2 regions of the Paenibacillus sp. P46E genome follow, and region 2 is predicted to be linked to the other one. Evidence: predicted binding sites of a transcription regulator. Region 2 holds the regulator's gene; the other holds the start of a gene.
What was found. The regulator LexA, encoded in region 2, represses DNA repair genes until DNA is damaged. The targets are predictions, from matches to a motif close to CGAACATATGTTCG.
Positions count from the first base shown of each region.

Region 1: a site for LexA is predicted at 2,080-2,093, ahead of A3849_RS15375 (YolD-like family protein). Genes of this name have one in related genera too.

Region 1 is NZ_LVYZ01000043.1:2,529-9,710, forward strand. Features, by position in the region: gene A3849_RS33580 (WGxxGxxG family protein) at 56-502, opposite strand; gene A3849_RS15370 (M15 family metallopeptidase) at 575-1,261, opposite strand; gene A3849_RS32920 (hypothetical protein) at 1,467-1,628, shown strand; gene A3849_RS15375 (YolD-like family protein) at 1,684-2,019, opposite strand; gene A3849_RS15380 (hypothetical protein) at 2,288-2,926, opposite strand; gene A3849_RS15385 (PH domain-containing protein) at 3,223-3,723, shown strand; gene A3849_RS15390 (glycosyl hydrolase) at 3,739-5,214, opposite strand; gene A3849_RS15395 (cytidine deaminase) at 5,356-5,772, opposite strand; gene A3849_RS15400 (NucA/NucB deoxyribonuclease domain-containing protein) at 5,957-6,397, shown strand; gene A3849_RS15405 (hypothetical protein) at 6,460-6,672, opposite strand.
Region 2 is NZ_LVYZ01000055.1:128,862-142,211, reverse strand. Features, by position in the region: gene A3849_RS21200 (thioredoxin family protein) at 1-239, opposite strand, end outside; gene A3849_RS21195 (cyclic-phosphate processing receiver domain-containing protein) at 236-580, opposite strand; gene A3849_RS21190 (deoxyribonuclease IV) at 577-1,431, opposite strand; gene A3849_RS21185 (Fpg/Nei family DNA glycosylase) at 1,421-2,236, opposite strand; gene A3849_RS21180 (TIGR01457 family HAD-type hydrolase) at 2,282-3,070, opposite strand; gene rnz (ribonuclease Z) at 3,401-4,333, opposite strand; gene metH (methionine synthase) at 4,532-7,909, opposite strand; gene A3849_RS21165 (FixH family protein) at 8,096-8,518, opposite strand; gene A3849_RS21160 (HAD family hydrolase) at 8,738-9,523, opposite strand; gene A3849_RS21155 (hypothetical protein) at 9,560-10,087, opposite strand; gene A3849_RS21150 (DUF896 domain-containing protein) at 10,172-10,345, opposite strand; gene A3849_RS21145 (LysM peptidoglycan-binding domain-containing protein) at 10,456-10,869, opposite strand; gene lexA (transcriptional repressor LexA) at 11,109-11,735, shown strand; gene A3849_RS21135 (L,D-transpeptidase) at 11,946-12,284, shown strand; gene A3849_RS21130 (hypothetical protein) at 12,437-12,814, shown strand; gene A3849_RS21125 (hypothetical protein) at 12,909-13,350, opposite strand, start outside.

The DNA.
Region 1 (7,182 bases), on a different contig from region 2:
TTAACAAAAAGACCCGCTCAGCCGGAGCTGCTGCGGGCCTCAGGTACTGCAAGAATTAGTGGCGTTCGCGTTCGCCGCTTTTGCTTCTCATGCCAGCCAGACCAAGCAGGCCGACCAATCCGAGCCAGCCCCAATTGGAGCGGTTGTTGTCGTTGTCTGTTGCGTTGGTCGTCGTGCTTGTGGCCCGGTATCTGCCAGTTGTCGTGGTGCCCGACAGTGGAGAGACAGTGGTGTTATCACCGGTGCGGATCTTGTCTCTCATGATCGTATCATTGTTACGCAGGGTGCCGGTGGTGTTATTCATCATGGTGTTGCCCTGCTCATTCATCATATGGGTACCGGTACCCGTGTTAGTCATACGGTCAGTGGTGGAAGAACCGTTATATACCGGTGCCGTCCCCCCCATACCGGTAGTACCGGAAGCACTGGATGCATATCCTACACCCAGCAGACTCATGGACAATACAGTGCCGCAGGCAAGACTTGTTATCAGCTTGTTCAAGATGTGATACCCCCTTATGTGGTTTTTCGCTGATAATTTCCCCCTTAGGCGCCTAAACTATGCAAGTCATTTTTACACAGTCACCACATTCACTGTCTTGCTGGCAGGATCATAAGACACCTTGGCTCCGAGCGCTTCAGCCAATGCACGTACGGGAACATAGGTGGTTCCATTATCCAGTACCCCAACCGTAAGCTTAATCCCATTCAGATTGATGGTAATTTCCACATCCTTGTTCACTTCAGCCTCACCTCCGGTGATCCGGCTTAAGGTTTCCTTCACCTGCTGGGCGGTCGGACGCTGACCTTCCTTAAGCTGTGCAATAGTCAGGCCAAAGGTCATCTGCAAATGCGAATAATCCTTAAAAGAAGTCCAGTCCCCACCCCACTCAAGTCCTAGCTTAGTCGCTTCCTGCACGACCTCCTGCCAGTCTGCCAGCTTATCTCCATTCCCATCCCGGTTCATGTCCCATGAGACGTTCTGCCCATCCGGCAGCAGCAGCGCGAAGTCCATCGCCAGACCATAATTATGATAGCTGCTGCCACCCCTGGCATTGGTTACAATGCTGCCCTTCTTAGTTCTCCCCTGTGCGTACAGCGCATCCTGTTCGGCTATGGTACGCATGCCCTGGGTAATGACAATAGGGATACCTTTGGCATAACATCGCTGTATCAGGACATTTGCAGCCGCCAGCAGGACGGGATGAAGACCGCCGAGCCGGGCTGCCGATTTACTTTTCAACTCATCTATAGTCAGCATCGAATCCCCTCCTGATACAGTAAATGCCCTATATTCCGCTGTTGCTTGTACCTTCTCACTTCATTGTAAAAGAAAAAACCCCGAACTATGCGGGGCCTGAGCATCTTGCCTATACGGGTGTGCGTTTACCACCATCTGCCCGCCGCTTTCCGGAATGATTTCTGCCCAAACAGGCTAAGATAAAAGTGAAAGGTGGGATAACAGCATGGACATCCATAGTGAAAGCTACAAAGTCGCTGCATTAAGTGAACAGGAGGATGCGGTAGAGATCATCCGCCAGGCCGAAGCGGCGATTGCTCAAATGAACGGCAATAAACCCGTGACCCTGATCGCTTATGAGAGAACAGAAGCCCCATTCCACAAATAGATGTTTTTTTAAATAAAGAACAGGGACCCTTCCTGAAATGGGTCCTCTCTGACCCTCAGACAATATATGCCTCCACAACATCATCGATATCAATCCACTTCCATTCCTCCGCCCACTGCAGCTTGATCTCGCGCGAGTGGGTGTGAATGGAGGTCACAAAGCCGTTCAGCTGCTTATTCTCAAAAGCATCAAACAACACCACCGTTACCCGGACATGACTCCGCAGCGACAGCGCCAGCGTGAACTCGATCTCCTCCAGCTTCTGCTCATCCAGAACAGGCTTCATGCGGCGAAGCATTTCCCGCTTATCATTCCAAATCCGGCTCTTGTGCTCCGGCAGCATCATCCGGCTGCTATCCCATAGGCTGTTCCTTTCCAGCTTTTCTCCCATTGCCATTCCTCCCCCCAGGGTAATTTTAATTCGTTTCAGTGATTGCATTCTCGCCATACACGAACGTATGTTTGTATTATACGCCCATCTCCGCTTTTTAATCAATCAGAAAAAAATGTATGCATCCGCCGCAATGGATGACTAAAGTGAAGTCCAGACACTTCAATTTCAGTCTTGTATAATAGCTAACAAAAAGGCGCTCACAGTTATTCTGTGCAGCGCCTTTGTTAATGTCTGATGTAAGGAAGTCGCTTATGCAGCGTTCCTTTTACTTAACGTCAGTGACCGAAGTTCCTGAACCTGACTTTGTATTCTTGTCTGTAGTGTCTGTATTGGCTTGTGTGTCTGCAGCGGTGCTGGTATCTGTACCAGATAAGGTTCCTTCCGCCGCACTTCCCTTCTCGATCAGCCCTGCGGCCACTCTGGCTTCATTCAGCTTGGAGATGCCGTACAGCATCGCCACATCCGCCTGCTGGTTCATATCTTTGAACTCATCGGCTGTAACGTCCGGGGAAACCGCACTTTTCGAGGCCTGCTCCTTAATGGAGTAAGCGCTCTGGAACGCAATTATGGAGTCTTTTAGCAGCTTTTGAATATTCTCGGGCAGGCTTTTGGAAATTCTCACATCTTTGACTTCATCAGCGATATCCGAAGCCGTGTCCTGAAATTGATCCATCGCCTTTTCCAATTCCTTGTCCGTTGCTTTTCCTGTCGAAAATGAGCTTAAGGTCGTGTTGAACTTCTCTAATGAGGATTTGCCCATTTCATCAAATTTTGACATTTCATTATAAAAGCTTTGTACCTTCTCCTGCACTTCTTCGTGGGAAGCTGGTGCCGAGTTATTGTTGCTGCAGGCGCTTAGAACCACAACTACCATTAGTAACGCTGCCAGTAAGGCTTGTCTCATATTTAAAATCCCTCCAATTAACAGAATAATATCGAGTATTATAAAGTGCAACTGAAAATAATGTAAAAATAGCAGGAATGATATATTTGGCGGAATTGAAGCATAACCATTCAGTGAAAAAAAGTAGAACGGTAATACCCCCTTTTAAGGATAACTACCGTTTCAGCGGGAAATAGAAGGATAAGGTATAGTGTTGAGCTTATAAATTTCAAAAAAAAAAGACCGCCAGCAGTGTCTGGAAATCTCTGTTTATACTATAATGATTGCAACATGATTGATAGAGAGGATGATAGCCCATGCCTTATTGCACTAGCTGTGGCGCAGAATACAAGCAAGGCGCCAAATTTTGCGGAGAATGTGGAGCAAGTACTGAGGGGGATTCGTCTGCACCCATACGCCGTCCCTCGGCTGGAGCAGCACCCGGATCGGGTTCAGGACCTGAAATTGAACTGTGGCAAGGCAAACCGGCCGGTATTTCCGACCGCCTCAAAGGCATTATACGCCTGAACACAACTACATATACAATCACCAGCCAGCGTATTATGGTCAAAACCGGACTGATTGGCAAAGACGTTGAAGAAATCGAATTATTGCGGGTAAATGACTTCTCTGTTGACCAGTCCATCATGCAGCGTATTCTCGGCATCGGAATCCTTACGGTATATTCGGATGATGCTTCATCGCCCCAGCTGATATTGCGCAGAATCCGCCATCCCCAAACCGTTAAGGATGTGCTCCGCAAAGCCGTGCGCGACGAAAAAATCGCCAATAATATCAGCTACCGCGAACAAATCTAGATACCGCCCTGCTTGTTAAGGAAGATAGAATGCCCCGGCCGGAATAACGCCTTTGACCTGTCTGGGGCTTTCCCACATCAGAACCGCCCGCGCATCACCCTGGTTTTCATAATACTCCACCTTCAATTCATGCAGCTTCCCGGCAATCAGATTCACCATACCCTGCCGTTCCTGCCCGCTCTGCTTCACCCAGCTGTCAATGACCAGCAACCCGTCTATCCACACCCGGATGCCATCATCTGAGGACGAATATATCGTATAGCTCTCTGTGTAGGCCGCACTCAGCCTGCCGCTCCAGCGAACAGAGAATACATCGACTGGAAGTGCCGGATCGGGAGCTGACAGCCGCCAGACAAAATTGATATCTGCATCGGTCCGCGTAACCGCGGGTGTTCCGCTAAGCGTTGCATTACTATAATATTGCCCATATAACCCCGGCATAGGGGCTGCTTCAGGCATAGAGGCATATATTGCCGCCTTTGCCGTATATTCATCCAGGGTGAACACAAAGGAATCCTTCATAAAAGACTTGATCGCCACATCACTGTTCTTCTCAAACAGCAGCTTGCCCCAGTTCATCTGGTAAGACCATTTATTCTGGGAATTGGCCAGCACAGCCGGAGGCGGAAGTTCCCCATTTTCACCAATGGCAATGAGTTTGCCGCGCCCCAGCTCCCATAGAGAATCTTGATGGCTAGCCTTGAAATCCGCATCATAGATATCCATTGCCAGTACGTCCACTCTGCTGCTGCCCGGATAATAGTTGCCCGGTTCATCTGACCATTGGTTCTTGGCATTGGGGCTCCACACCCACAACAGATTATGAAGTTTATGATATGCCGTATACCGTTCGAACATGATGTCCCACAACTGGCTGAACGAGCTTTTCCGCCCCCACCAGAACCAATCGCCATTCATCTCATGATACGGCCGCCAGAGCACCGGGACACCTGCATCATTCAGTTTTTTTAACGACTCGGCTGTCTTGTCCAGATCCGTAATTAGTGCATTGTACTGGACAGTACCCGGCGAAATATACTTGGCAAAATCTGCGTCACTGAGACTCATCTGGACATTCTGCCACTCCGGAGCTTTTCCCGGCAGTTGGGCATGATAGGTCAGCGTCACAATTCCGCCCGCTTTATTCCACTTGATCGCGCTGTCGACCACCGCTTGCCGCTGGCTGTCGATTTGCTGTACCGTCTGGTTCTCAATAGCTCCCAGCTCATAGCCGTGGATTACCGCATATTGACCGCTAAGCATCTTCAGCTTGCTGCTGGACTCATCGGGGCTCTCCAGATAATCATGTTGCCCACTGAGAATTCCTTTTCCTTGCAGCCGGTACAACATTTTCAGCAGCTTCACTGCCGCGGGAGCGAGCGCAGCATCTGCCGGAGTCATCAGCACATTTCGAAAGGCTGCCTGCCACTGCACGTCTCCTACCAGCCGTGAGGCGGAATCCAGTAAATCCCGAAGTATACGCGATTCCATCTTTTCCACCATCCTATCCCTTTTTTCTACATCATATGGGGACTTGTCGGACAAGTGCACGGCGAATCGACATGAAATCGGCATACCTATACAGGCACAGAATCTAAAAGCCATATTCAAACTATGTATATTCCTTTTCAGCTATCTCGAATACCTCATTGGCAGCAACCCGGCTGCATTCACCTTGGCCAAGCCTCCCTCTACAGGCACAATCACCTTGCAATCCTTGCCGTAATCAGCAATCAGCTCTCTGCACATGCCGCATGGCGAGACGACTTGAATCTCCCGTTCAGCACTATCCGGATCGGGATGTCTTACCGCAACTATTGTATCAAACTCCTTATATCCCTCGGATATTGCCTTTCCGATCACCATCGCTTCCGCACATACGGTAACTCTGGATAGACTGGCCTCCACATGAACTGCGGTAAAGATCTCCCCCGTCTTGGTCCGGAGAGCTGCTCCCACATGATGTCTCTCCCATTCATAGCGTTTCTTAATGATCTCCTGTGCGCAGGCAATCAGCGTCTGATCCCCGGCTGTAATCTCATAATCCATGATCTGTACCTCCTTTTTAATATTTTCAGTATACTAAATGGGACGGAATTTAAGATATACTGGTTAAGTCTACGTTTGGCGAAAACATAGGCTCACAAAACTTAGGCTTATGCTTTCGAAGCTGTTTTGTACGAAGCTGTACATTTAGAAGCATAGGCTCACAAAACTTGTAGGGGGCAGCAAAGTGAAGTCCAAGAAATTCATCCCAAGTCTTATCATCGTCCTACTGCTCTTGGTAGCCGCATACTGGTTTGAGGAGAAAGGGCCACTGCCTGGCAGTCAGTCTACTACAGGAGACACTGATGTTGTCCAGTTGGTGTTCCCCAGTGACCGTTACCCGGAGACAGCCAGGCACATTCAGGATGCCATCCGAAGTGGAGAATCGTCCATTTGCACCATTGACCGGCAGGAAGCCGAAGAGAACCGCAAAGAATCCTTGAAGGGGATTCCGACCAAAAAAGGATATGACCGCGACGAATGGCCGATGGCCATGTGTGAGGAAGGTGGCAGCGGTGCTGACATCGAATACATAACGCCTAAGGACAACCGCGGTGCAGGCAGCTGGGTGGGCAATCAGCTGGATGAGCTGCCTGACGGCACGCGGGTAGAGTTCATGTTCAAATAGCCCGGCACCCGCTATGGTGCTTCCCGGATTGGTACATGATCCGCAGTAGCTTACACGCTGTATCACCCGGCATGGCTTACCTTATCCCGCCGCCAGGCGAGAATCCGCTCCACCCGAAAAACCCGGGGGCCGCCGCTTGTAAAACAAGTTGTTCTGAGAAGCCCGGCTTTGTGTCCGTGCACTTCGATTCTCCGCTGTGTAATTTTGCCTGACTTATCTTCGTATATAATTTCAACCACCTCACCGATCAGCTTTTCTATATCCTTCGGTTTCAAATCAGCCCCCCCCTTCCAAGAAACAGAGCATTTGTATGTATTATATGCAAACAAATGTTCTGTATTCAAAAATCTGCGAAAAAGACGCATTATCAGAGAAATAGCCCCATCCGGCTTTTGCCAGACAGAGCCACATTTGCAGATTGAAATGCTATAATGCGGTTCTAGAATATACAGGCTCTAGTGATAATAACCAGCAGAATGAACAGTACCAGAATCGCACCTGTCGAAGTAAAGGGGCTACAAACCGGCATTACTGGAGGACCCTGATTTACTCCACCAACATTATTACCACAACCGCAACCATAATCTGCTCCCATAGTTAATTCCTCCTCATAAATATTGACTACAGCACAGAATATGTTGCAGGCTAATGTGCTGCATGGGCCAATTGGCAAAGAAATCCCATTCACCTAATCAATCGTGCGAAGAAAGTCGATATACAATAGGAATGCTCCTCTTCAAGCCATGCTCACAAAACTTAAGACTATGCTTCCGAAGCGAGTTTTG
Region 2 (13,350 bases):
GCCGATGCAACCAGTAGAGCAGGCACACTGGAGATCCGGTACGAATTCACCAGTATTGGCAGCATGTTCACATTCCCCGTTGCAATCAATAGTTCCTGCGGCAGCAGATGCTCTGCCACCTCCAACATACGGCGGGCAGCTGTACAGGTTCCGCACAGCGGAGTATACAAAAACACAACGAGAGGCTCACCCTCCCGTTCGAGTACCTGCAGCAGCTCCTGTTGATTCATCTCGATCATCGGCTTACCGCCACTGAGGCAATCTCCAGAAGTCTGGACGGATCCAGCGGACCATTGTGGAGCCCAACATCAGCAGGAATTGCAGGGTACAGAATTTCGTACATCTCCCTGCGTCCTTGCAGACTGGAGGTATGCAGATATATTTCGCGGGGGAACAGCTTTTCCAGTACAATTCTTTTCGCTACTTCACTGCCGCTATAATCATCAGGCCCCATGTCATAATCCAGCGATAAAAGTTGAACTTCACATTCCCGGAGCAGCAGCAGACATTCCTCCGTGGAACGTGCCAGCGTGAAGCCTCCGGGCCTTTTTCGGCAGTCGTCCATGAACAGATTGATCATTGCTGCCCCTCCTCTTCATACCACGTACGTACTACAGCAATCTCCTGCCGGTGAGTCCCATCCGGTCCCTTCCCGGTCTCCAGAGCAATGGCTACCCGGCGAAAAGGTTCCGCTATCATCAGACTGCGCAAACCATCTTCCCCGGTACACCCCTTGCCGATATTAGCATGCCTGTCCCTCTGCAAGCCGAAAGCATATAATGAATCGTTAAGATGAACCGCCACAAGATGCTCCCAATAGCCGAGGTCTGTGCCCTTCTGGATAAATTCTTCCGTATGCTCCGGATTCCAGATCCCGGCGGCGAATGCATGACAGGTATCCAGGCAAAAACCGATTTTCTCCGGGTAACGGCTTAGTTCACGGATTTTGACCAGTTCTTCGAGAGTCATGCCCTCTTTGCCGTGATTGCCCGCCTGATTTTCAATCAGCAGCTTGGCATGTCCGTCCCAGTTTTTCAGTGTATCATTTATACATTGTATAATATTTTGATAGCCCTGTAACGGCTCTATGCCGCTAAAATGTCCAAAATGAACTACAATGCCAAGAGAACCGCAGGCCTCGGCAATCTCCAGGTCGTTCAGCAGAGATTCCACCATGGTCGTCCTGGATGCCGCTGTGGCCGCCAGATTAGTTGGATAAGGAGTATGCGCGATCGACACCATTCCCTTATCCCGGCAAAAGGACGCACAGCTCTCCGCATCCATCAAGTCCAGCTGCTTCAACCGCAGACTGCGCGGATTCTTCGGAAAATATTGAAAGCACGCCGCACCGCTCTCCCAGGCAAACCGGGCTGCTCGCCCGAATCCGCCGCGAGTGCTGACATGTGCCCCAATTTTGGGCTTATTCGGCATGCTGGCAGTCCGGGCAATAAAACACCTTGCGTCCGGACAGCTCTATTTTGACAATGGTTCCCCCGCCGCGCAGACATGGCTCGCCTTCACGGTCATACACTTTGCACTGATCATTATAAGAACCGGTAACCGTATCCCCTGACATAAACGGCATCTCCATATAACCGCCGATTTCAGTGGCTTCCGTCAGCACCTTGCGTACACTTTCATACAGCCGTCCCACCGTTTCCGGTGTCAGGTTCTGTACCAGTGTTGTTGGCAGGAGCTTGGCATCATAAGCGATTTCATCAGCGTAGCAGTTGCCAATGCCGGCCATAACCTGCTGATTGACCATTAGGCTCTTCAGCGCACCCCGGCGTCCTTTGAGAAGTCCGGCGAACCGTTCCGGTGTCATGCGCCGGTCCAGCAGTTCAGGCCCCAGTTTGCCCATTGCCGCTTCGCTCTCCTTAACGGACAGCAGATGCAAGTATCCCAGCCGTAGTCCCATAAAATACAGAATGTGCTCCCCAAATGCAAGCTCTACCTGTGTTGAGCGTTCAGGCCGTTCTTCCTCTGTCCCGTAGAACAGAAGTCCTCCCAGCATCAAATGCAGCAGCAGCCTGCGGCCATCGTGAAGATGAAACAGTATATGCTTGGCTCTGCGCTCCACAAATACAATACGTGCCCCAATCAGCGCCTGGGTGAATTCTTCGGTCTCCATATTGATCGTTTTCTCCCGATTTACGGTTACACCTGTAATTGGGACATTTATAAGATGCTGGCTAAGCAGCTTTCTGTAGTTCTCCATTTCCGGCAGTTCCGGCATAATGACATCTTCCCTTCGTAGATAGGTAAAAGCACACCTTTGACATTATACACCGAGTGCAAGCATAAGTTCAGCTAAATCGGCACAAATTTCATCCGGGTTCACTCCGGTGAGGAGCTGATAGTCTTCCAGATTGTCTCTAGTCGTAAGACCCGTCAGCACAAGGATGGTCCGGCAGCCTGCGCGCGCCCCTGCGGAAATATCTGTGCGCATATTGTCACCAACCACAACGGCCTCGCCCGGTTCAATACCCAGCAGTGACGTAGCATAGGTAATGAGGTGCGCCTCAGGTTTGCCAATGACTACAGGAGAAAATCCGCTTGCCGCTTCGATTGCGGCTCCCAGTGTCCCGGCTCCAGGCATAACGCCGTCATCGGAGGGAAGCATCAGATCCGGGTTCGTCAGCACAAACTTTGCCCCCTCACGAATCCAGCGCGAAGCCCGTGCCAGGGTATCATATGTAAAAGACCGGTCAATGCCCTGTACAACATATTCCGGCGTTTCGGTCACCAAAACTAGCCCCGCTTCGCGGCAAGCCTCGATCAATCCCTCTTCCCCAAGTATCGCCACAGTTGCTCCTGGTGATTCTCCGGCGATATAGCGGGCAGCCGCCAATGAAGAAGTACACACCTCATGCGGCTCTGCTTCAATGCCCATTCCACGCAAATGTGCCGCTACGCTGGCCGGAGTCCGGGAAGAGTTATTCGTTACAAACAAATAAGGTATTCCAGCCTTGCGAAGTGAAGAAATGAGCAGATCTGCGCCGGGAATCATCCGGCCTCCGTGGTATAATGTTCCGTCCAAATCAATCAACAAACCCCCAACAGATTTCATAGCTTCCCTCCTAATCTATTTTTAGTTCACTCCGTTAATATTAAATCTTGTTAATTATCTGTTTTCCCTTGTAGCTTTCAACCAATTAGCCAGTCGTTCTATAAGGGAAATGAGTTGGCCTATAGGTATTCCGTACGCATAACTTGCCGCTTTTTCGCCAATATCTTTGCTTCTTCGTTTCTTTTTCATTCTGCTAATCCTTAAAATTTAACATACCTCGTCGAACACTATCGAACGCCCGCCCCGCCAGTCTTTTTTTGGCATGGCACTGTCATTTCCTGCGCTTTCCCGGAAAATAATTCACTTTCCCGGATCATTTCCCTGAGGATTTCACGGAGATCTGCGGTATACCGGAAAGGTGCAGAACTCTTCAGCCAACAGCGTCTGAGGAAAGATTGCCTGCGCTTCCATGAGCAGCGGCAGCAGCTCCTCCTGTGAAGTGTAGCGGGAACTGAAGTGAGTCAGCAGCAACTCCCGCCCACCTGCTTCGCGGGCCAGCTCGGCGGCCTGGACGGCAGTGCTGTGATGATACTGATAAGCCATATCCTTCAGATCGTGGCCAAAGGTTGCCTCATGGATGATCAGATCCGCATCCAAGGCAAGCGGTAAAGCCCCCTTACAGGGTCTTGTATCTCCCAGGACAGTTATAATCCGGCCTCGTTTCGGAGCATTCACCACTTCCGCTGCACGGATCAGGACGCCCTCCTCATTCGTTACATCTTGCCCCTTTTTCAATAAGCCATAGAGCGGTCCCGGTTTCAGACCATAGCTTTGCAGTATTTCTGTATTCAGGTTGCCCGGACTGTCTTTCTCCGTCACCCGGTAACCATAGCTGTCAATCCGGTGTTCCAGCAATCCAGCCTCAACCTTAAAGCTGTCATCCTCAAAAATCAGGCCTCCGCTATGTTCAACAATTTCAATTGCATATGGAATCCGGGACTGGCTGACTGACAAGGAGATGTCCAGATAGGCTTTTAGACCAGGAGGCCCATACACTGTAAGGGGTCCAGTACCGCCTTGATATCCGCGGCTGGATAACAGACCCGGTAATCCGAACAGGTGGTCACCATGGAGATGGGTGATGAACAGCTTTTCAAGCTTTCCCAGCCGAAGCGGGGAGCGTAGTACCTGATGCTGCGTACCTTCTCCACAATCGAACATCCAGAAGCTTCGGCGTTCTTCCAATAAGCGGAGTGCAACCGATGTTACATTTCTCTGTAGCGTTGGTACCCCGGCATTTGTACCCAAAAAGTATATTTCCACTCATGCTCCTCCTCTCTATATTTTTAAGAACGCTTCAAATGCTGTAGAGCAGAATCTCATGCAGAGAATTTTACCCTTTTTGGGACAAAAAATCATCTTTCCGGTAAACGTACAGCTCCAGCAAAAAACCTCCCGGTTACGGGAGGTTCCGCTCTAATAGGTTGCAATCCCTACATATTGAGTATATCGGACGGAAGCTTATTGCTTCTCCACATTAAAATACTGCGCTTCCGGGTGCGCGAACACCATCGCCGACACCGAAGCCTCGGGCTCCATCATGAAGCCTTCAGTAAGCTCGACACCAATATCCTCTGGAGACAGCAGCTTGAATAGAGGTCCCTGATCCTCCAGATCCGGGCAAGCAGGATAACCGAAGGATACGCGAATGCCTTGATACCGGGCTCCGTGTCTTTGCTTCATGGTCATATCGGCCGGATCCGGGAACCCCCATGTATCCCGCATCATATGATGGACGCGCTCCGCTAAGCCTTCAGCAACCTCCAGCGCAACCGCCTGCAGGGCATGGGAACGCAGATAATCACCTTTGTCCTTCAACTCAGCAGACATTTCGCGGACACCATGACCTGCCGTAACCACCAGGAAACCGACATAATCCATAATTCCGCTGTCAACAGATTTCAAGAAGTCTGCCAGACATAGATAAGGCTCCACATTCTGTCGCGGGAAAGTGAAGGTATGGAGTACCTTGGTTGTATCCTGCGGATCGTAGATCAGAATGTCATTGCCACTCCCTTGAGCCGGGAAAAATTGATACATGGCTTGCGGAGTTATCGTGCCTTCCAGCATTGCTTTATGCAGAATTCCATCCACGGTCTCCTTGAGTTCCACTGTGCGCGGGTCACCGGCGGCAAGCTGAGCTTCCACTGAACCCTTGAGTCCAAGATGATGACCCAGCAGCATCTGCATATTTACATAAGGAATAATATGTCCTAAGGGGTAATTGCGCAGGACATGCCGCTCCACATCAGGCGGTGTAAAGACCGGTGCATCCGCCGAAATCTTGGAACGGACCGCCCTTGTCAGCACTGGCATCTCCTGCTGTGGAGCCACGGCTACCGCTGCCTCAGCATCAAGACGCACTTCCTCTTCAATTTTCAAACGTTCGTCCGGATTCATCAACCGGTTGGCGATATCTAGGCCATCCATAGCGTCCTTGGCATAGAGGACCAGACCGTCATATTCCGGCCGGATACGTGTCTTGGTGAACTTGCGTGTCAATGCGGCGCCGCCAACCATGATCGGCACATCAATACCCGCACTACGCAGATCCTGAGCAGTCAGCACCATTTGCTGCGCCGACTTCACGAGCAGGCCGGACAGGCCAATCGCATCCGCTTTTTCCCGCCGAAACGCCTCGATGATATTCTCCGGTGGTACTTTTATACCCAGATTGATAATCTCGTAACCATTATTGGAGAGGATGATCTCCACCAAATTTTTACCGATGTCATGCACATCACCCTTAACCGTAGCCAGCATGATCTTACCCTTTACAGATGTCTCGTCCTTCTGCATGAACTGTTCCAAATGGTTGACAGACGCCTTCATCACTTCAGCGCTTTGGAGCACTTCCGCGACAATCAACTCATTATTGTTGAACAACCTGCCAACTTCAGACATCCCAGCCATCAACGGACCGTTAATGATCTCCAGCGGACCCGACTTGTTCAGCGCTTCATTCAGATCGGGAATCAAGCCTTCTTTGGTCCCTTCCACTACATAGGAAGCCAAGCGCTCCTCAAGGGAGAGATTGGAGATCTTCTCTTTCTTCTCCACCTTCTTACCACGAAAAGCGGCAACGAATGCGGCCAACGTATCATCATTTGTATTATAAATCAACTGCTCGGCCAAATAACGATCTTCTTCTGAAATGGAGGCATACCGCTCTACCTTTTCCGTATTCACAATGGCATAATCCAGTCCGGCCTTAGTGCATTCATAAAGGAATACTGAGTTAAGCACCTCGCGGCCCGCTTCAGGCAGACCAAACGAGACATTGCTTATACCCAGGATGGTATGCACTTCAGGAAGAGCTTCCTTGATTAGCCGTATACCGTCGATCGTCTCCTTGGCGGAACCGATATACTGCTCATCCCCGGTACCTACAGGAAATACCAGTGTATCAAAAATCAGATCTTCCGGCGCCAGACCATACTTATTGACCAACAGCTCATATGAACGTTTCGCAACTTCCAGCTTATCTGTAGCTTTAATAGCCTGTCCCGTTTCATCTATGGTGCCTACAACAATGGCGGCTCCATATTTATGGATAAGCGGAGTGACCAGCTCGAATTTTTCTTCACCATCTTCAAGATTAATGGAGTTAATGATCGCCTTACCCTGGCAGTATTGCAGTGCCAGATCAATTACCTTGGGATCGGTGGTATCAATCATCAACGGAACCTTCACCTTTTTGACCACCAGTTCCAGAAATTTCTTGATATCTTCACTCTCATCACGGTCCGGGTCCTGAACACAGACATCTATCACTTGTGCACCGCTCTTCACCTGAGCCCGGGCGATTTCGGAAGCCTCTTCATATTTGCCTTCCACAATCAGCCGCTTGAACTTCCGCGAGCCAAGAACATTCGTGCGTTCACCCACCATATAAGGGCGGTTGTCGCTCTCAATATATACCGGATCAATCCCCGAAAGTGCCGGCGGGTGCTGTCCTTCCAGACCACGGGGCGGATACACGCGAAGTGCCTCAGCCATTGCACGGATATGGTCCGGTGTGGTTCCGCAACAGCCCCCGGCAATATTTAGCCAACCTTTCTCGGCAAAACCTGCAAGCTTGCGGGCAAGAGAATCCGGCGACTCGTGATAATTACCGTTTTCGTCGGGCAGTCCCGCATTCGGGTAGCAGCTTACTGCTGCTGAGGAGATTGCCGAGAGTGAACGGATATGATCACGCATAAACTCAGGACCGGTCGCACAGTTAAGCCCGATGGAGATAGGTTTCAAATGCTCCAATGAAATGTAAAAAGCTTCAATGTTCTGCCCGGCAAGTGTAGTCCCCATCGGTTCAATCGTCCCGGAGATCATGACCGGCAGTGTTACCCCCGTCTGCTCAAAAGCATTCCGGATGCCGATGCTTCCAGCCTTTACATTGAGTGTATCCTGAGAAGTTTCGAGCAGCAGCGCATCCACTTTCCCGTCGATCAGCGCAACCGCCTGTTCCTCATAGCTCTTCACAAGTTCATGGAATGTGACACCACCAGTCACCGAAAGGGTCTTCGTAGTCGGTCCCATAGCACCTATAACATAGCGCGGATGGTCAGCTGTATCATATTTATCTACGGCATTCCGGGCCAGCCTGGCGGCTTCGAGATTGATCTCGCGTGCCCGCTGTGGAATATCATATTCGGCCAGTACGACAGATGTCGCACCGAAAGTATTTGTCTCAATTAAATCCGCACCGGCTTCCAGATATTTCTCATGAATATCCTGTATGACCTCAGGCCGCGTAAGCACCAGCATTTCATTACAGCCGTCAAGTTCTTCTCCGCCAAAATCCGCACCGGTAAGCGGCACCTGTTGAATCATCGTACCCATTGCTCCGTCAAGAATCAGTATGCGCTGTTGTAAGCTTTCAGCAAGTGTGAATTTAGCCACTTTCTATCCCCCCAGTAAAACATTAGAGTAAGTTTAGCAGAATATATGGAATTCGAAAAGCCTTCCTTTCCACTCTGCATTATCTGTTATTGCTGGCGGCAGCCCCCCGCCTTAAGTTTTGTTGTATTAAGGCTGAACCACAAGCTTTTTACTGGGCATAGAATGCTGTGTTCTAGCAGTTACATGGGAAGTCACAGTATACTCGCCGTCCGTTTCTACTATTCCTTCGGCCCTATATGTACCATCCCCTGCTGATTCCCCAGTGAACTCCAATTTCTCATCCGCATTGCTGTTATTTATGATTTCAAAAAGAACCTCTTTTGCATCATTCACCGGTTCGCCATCCTGTGTAACCAGCGCTTCAAAAGTCACCTTCTGGCCTGCAGTGACCTGCCGGGGACTCCAATTTAGCTCTACTTTTATAGGTTCCATAGACATGTTTGCCACAGTATGCATATGACTTTCCGTCTTCCCGCCTCCTGAACAGCCTGAAAGAGCTGCTGCGATCATTACCGATAATAACACTGCCAGCTTTCTTTGATGGATCATATGGAATCCCTCCGAGTCAAGGTAGGTTAATATCATACTGACATACCATGAAGCATTTCATATCTATTATACACATAATATTCAGAGAATCAGTAATCAAACTCTTTTTCCGCTCCATTTTGTGAGATTGATCACAGACACCACCACCCTTATAAAAGTACTGATCTACAAAAAAACCGCATCCCAATTGGATCAGGATAACGGTTCTTGGAAGAGATTCTATAAAGATTTCACAAGCGGAAGAAGCTCACTGAGATGACTGATCTGATAGTCCGGTGTAATTTCGGGATCAGTTTCTTTACCGGTGCGGTTAATCCATACGGTAGTCAAGCCTGCGCCAAGACCGCCAAGGATATCAGTAGTCAGCTTGTCGCCAACCATAATTCCTTCCTCCGGCGAAATATCAAGCAGTTCCATCGCATGTGTGAATATCCCTTTGTCCGGTTTGCCTTTACCGAAGTTCCCTGAGATCACAATATGGTCAAAGTAAGGAATCAGCTCAGGTATACTATCCAGCTTCTCCTGCTGCAATGCAGGACACCCGTTCGTCAAGAGCAGCAGCTTCACCTTACCCTTAAGCTGATCAAGTACATGCAGCGTTTCTTCATACATGTATGGCCGGCTACGGCGTTCTGCGGCAAATTTAGCAGCCAGCTCTGCAGCCAGCGCTTCATCCTCCACACCCAGTGCTGCCAGCCCGCGGCGCCAGGATTCGTTGCGGTAGACAGGAGCAAGCTGCTCCATCTTCCGGAATTCAAGCTGTTCACCTGCTGTAAAATTCCCCCACAGCGCTTCAAAAGGATTGATTCCAATCAGCTTAGTGAACGGAAACGTTTCATATGATTCATACAGATTCCTCGCTTCCCTGCGGACAGCTGCTTCCAGCTCCTGAGGGTCGACGGCTTCACCTGCTCCTTCACTGGCATAACGAAATGCTTCTTCAACGCTCCGCTCATCCCAGAGCAGTGTGTCATCAAGGTCAAAGAGTACGGCGGAAATCGGCATTATAGTTCTCCCTCTCCCTCTGCTGGTCGTATCTTTCTATTCGTTCACATATTCCACATGATTCTGCTTGGCGAACTGCTCCAGACGCTCACCCATTGCATTAATGTCATAACGGTTGAACAGCCTGGAGAATACCCACTGCGTGCGTTTACCTTTATACTTAATGGAAACTGCACCACGTGTAACAGTTATTTTTTCAATATCCGCTGCCGGAAGCTGGCGCTCACGGTTGTATTTAATGGTAGCAAGTCTGGCACGTTCAACCTTTAAATATGGACGGCGGAAAAACAGCAGTGCCGCTAGCAGGAAATACAGAACCACTCCCAACCAGTTGGCAAGAATGCCGCTGCCTTTAGCTTCATCAATTGAGCCAACTACCCAGAACATGATGCCAAGCATCAACAATATTACCGGAAATATAATATTACGGCCTTTAAAAATATCGCTGCTCTTTGCAGCTGCAGAAGTGGTTGATGCATAGATGGAATCTTTCCCTTGCTTCTTGCGTTGCTTGTTGATTTGCTGTGTGTTGCGTTGAACCATTCTTTCCCAAGAACGGGCCATGTCATTTCCCCCTAGTCATCCTATAATATCTATGAAAAGGAACAGAGCATCATTAACTCCTGCCTTGTTGCCTTGTTCATGCGCTTATTTGTCCACAATTTCAATATTATTAAGTTGAGCACGGAAGTTACTGCGGATATTACCCAGATAGATCTCGCGAAGCTTGGCTCTTTCCGCAAGCTCCTCTTCATTCAAGCCGTCACTCTTCTGTTTGCGCGCTAATTCATTGATGCGGGCGACCAATTCGTCAATGTTCAATATGTTCCCCTCCCCTATAAATTCATTCTAACTTTGCCATGAGAAAAAGAGCTTGTCAAGGTCTGCTCCCTGAAAGCTCCTGGTATCCATCTATAGGTACTCCATCAGTATTAATATGCAGGCAGACTCAGCACATCGCCGGCTTGGATATTGCTGTTCTCCAGACCGCTCGTCCGTTTGATTCCTTCTATATATACAGCCGTTTTCATATGAGCCGGTTTATTCTTAAGTGCTATGCTCCAAAGTGTATCCCCGCGTTCAACAACAACCCTCTTCTCCTGCTTGGATGACAACACCGATCCTGCAAAAACATTGCCTACCACAGTAAATCCGGAAATTACTAATAGGAAAATCAAGGCTAGCTTTACAATTGTGTCCTGGCGGAGCAATCTGCGGCAGGGTGCCGCTAAAGAGAAAAGAAGATTCTTCATATCTAGTCTATCATTGTATGCAGAACGGGCTCTCGCTGTATGGTCCTCATGAACCTCGTCGTAAATACTACGGTATGTGCTGTACTTTAACATATTAACCGACCTCCAAACACTTGTTCTTACTTTCGAAATTAATATAACACGAACATGTGTTTTGATCAATACTTTTTTCGAACAATTGTTCCCTTATTCTTCGAACCCCATTTTCTGTTATATCAACCCTGTTTTTCCATTCTCCACCTAATACTCTGGATCGTTTTAGAACTTATGTTTGTACGAACGGAAGTTCTATGTTATAATTTTCCCAAACATAGTATATGGGGTTGATTCCGATGTCAAAGATTTCGAGTCGCCAACTGGCGATCCTGGAATTTATTCGTAACGAAGTCCGCAGCAAGGGGTATCCACCTTCTGTCCGGGAAATCGGTGAAGCTGTAGGACTGGCTTCCAGCTCCACGGTACACGGTCACCTGGACCGGTTGGAGAAGAAAGGGCTTATCCGCCGTGATCCAACGAAACCGCGTGCAATAGAACTGCTGGGACAAGAGGATTCCGAGAATGTTCATCAATTTGTTCAGACGGTAACACGCATTCCAGTCGTTGGAAAGGTTACCGCCGGGGTGCCGATTACAGCAACAGAGAATATTGAAGATTACTTTCCGCTTCCTACTCATTACGTAGGTGATAACAAAGTGTTTATGCTGTCTGTTCTTGGTGACAGCATGGTCGACGCTGGCATTATGAATGGTGACTATGTAATCGTTCGCCAGCAGCAGACAGCAGATAATGGCGATATCGTCGTTGCCATGACTGAAGAAGATGAAGCAACAGTAAAGACCTTCTACAAAGAACGTGACCATATCCGTCTGCAGCCGGAGAATCCGGCTTATGAGCCTCTACGTCTGAATCGAGTTACGATTCTGGGCAGAGTTATCGGCCTATTCCGCGATATTCATTAGTAATTCCCCGTCTCATTTAAAACTGTTCCGCTTAGTAGCGGAACAGTTTTTTCCTTTTCCCTTCAATCTACTAATTATTTGATCTATTTTGTTCTCCTATGACTGATTAATCAAAGGGAACAATTGTTCGCATTCGGTTTTCTATCTAACTTTCCAGAACTCTCTCTACACTCCACTCATATCCTGATCATAAAAGGAGTGTTGATCAAAATGCCCAACTATCGAATCATTATCGATCTGTCACAGCGAATACTGTATCTTCTGGACAATGACACTGTAATTAGAGGTTTTCCTGTCGGCATAGGCAAGATGCTGTCCGTCTCTCCAGTTGGAGAATATACCATTATCAACAAACAGAAAAACCCCGGCGGCCCTTTCGGCGCTTTTTGGATGGGCCTGTCTAAGCCGCATTATGGGATTCACGGAACCAATGACCCTTCCTCCATCGGCAAAAAGGTCTCCCATGGCTGTATTCGCATGTATAATGAAGATGTGCTAACCCTCGCAGCAACAGTTCCCATCGGAACCCGTGTTACTATTCGGGAATAACAGCACAAAGGACACTTTAGCGAGACATTTTTCAACGTCTCACTAAGTGTCCTTCATGTTCAAACATTTATTTTGCATACAAACAGGAAAAGCGGAGTAATATGTCGAAACCTGTATATTGGTAAATTAAATCTTGAAAGGAAGTGTCTGGTTTGAATCAATCCAAAATAAGAACCCATGTCGACTTCAAAGTCGACGCATTAGGTAAGCTCTCCAATCTTTTACTGAACAATAATCATGGGGAACGCAGAGTCAATATCCTTACAGCCTTTGGCAGCATTCAAGGCAACGTTGCTTCGAACACCAGCAGTAATGAGGATGTATTTAACCTCAAATCATTGATGGACGATGTCATCGTTGATGAATACATTTCCTACTTGGGCGCTGAGCATCCTGAAAAGACATTCAATTACAATTTTGTAGTTTTGGATAATGTAATTGTTCGTCCTTTCGCCAGCTTTGGAACTGAAATTGAATATAAACAGCTGATTGTCTATGCCGAGCAAATAACGTCCTTCAACTTCATGTAAAACCTGTTTATGACTACATATTGAAGTAATAGACGGATAATGTCTCCCGGTGAAACTCAACTTATACCATTCACGACCCGGGAGCACATTGTTCTTATTGCTTAGTCTGTTCATATCCAAGTTCATCCAGAATACCTTCAGCCAGTACAAGTTGCACTTCTTCCGGCTCCTTCAGCTTCCTGGCGTAAACCACTGCACTTTTGGTAACTTTCTCAATCAATCTTCGGCCCTGTTCCTTGGTGATCGATACTTCTACCCCAGAGCGCCCTACCACTTCAGATAAGCAGAAAAAGACAATGCGCATACTATAATTCTCCCTGCTTAAAAAGTAGAACAAGTAAGGAACATTCTTTAACAGACGATCCACCCAATTCGTAATCTCACGGATCTGATAAATCTCCCTGCGATCTTGCTCATACCCGTTAAATATGAGCGTTACCTTTCCGCGCATTTTCTTTTTCTCATACTTCTTAAATTCCCGTAAATAATTCTCCAGTCTTCCCTTCTCCACATCTTCCCTAGAGATATTCATTACT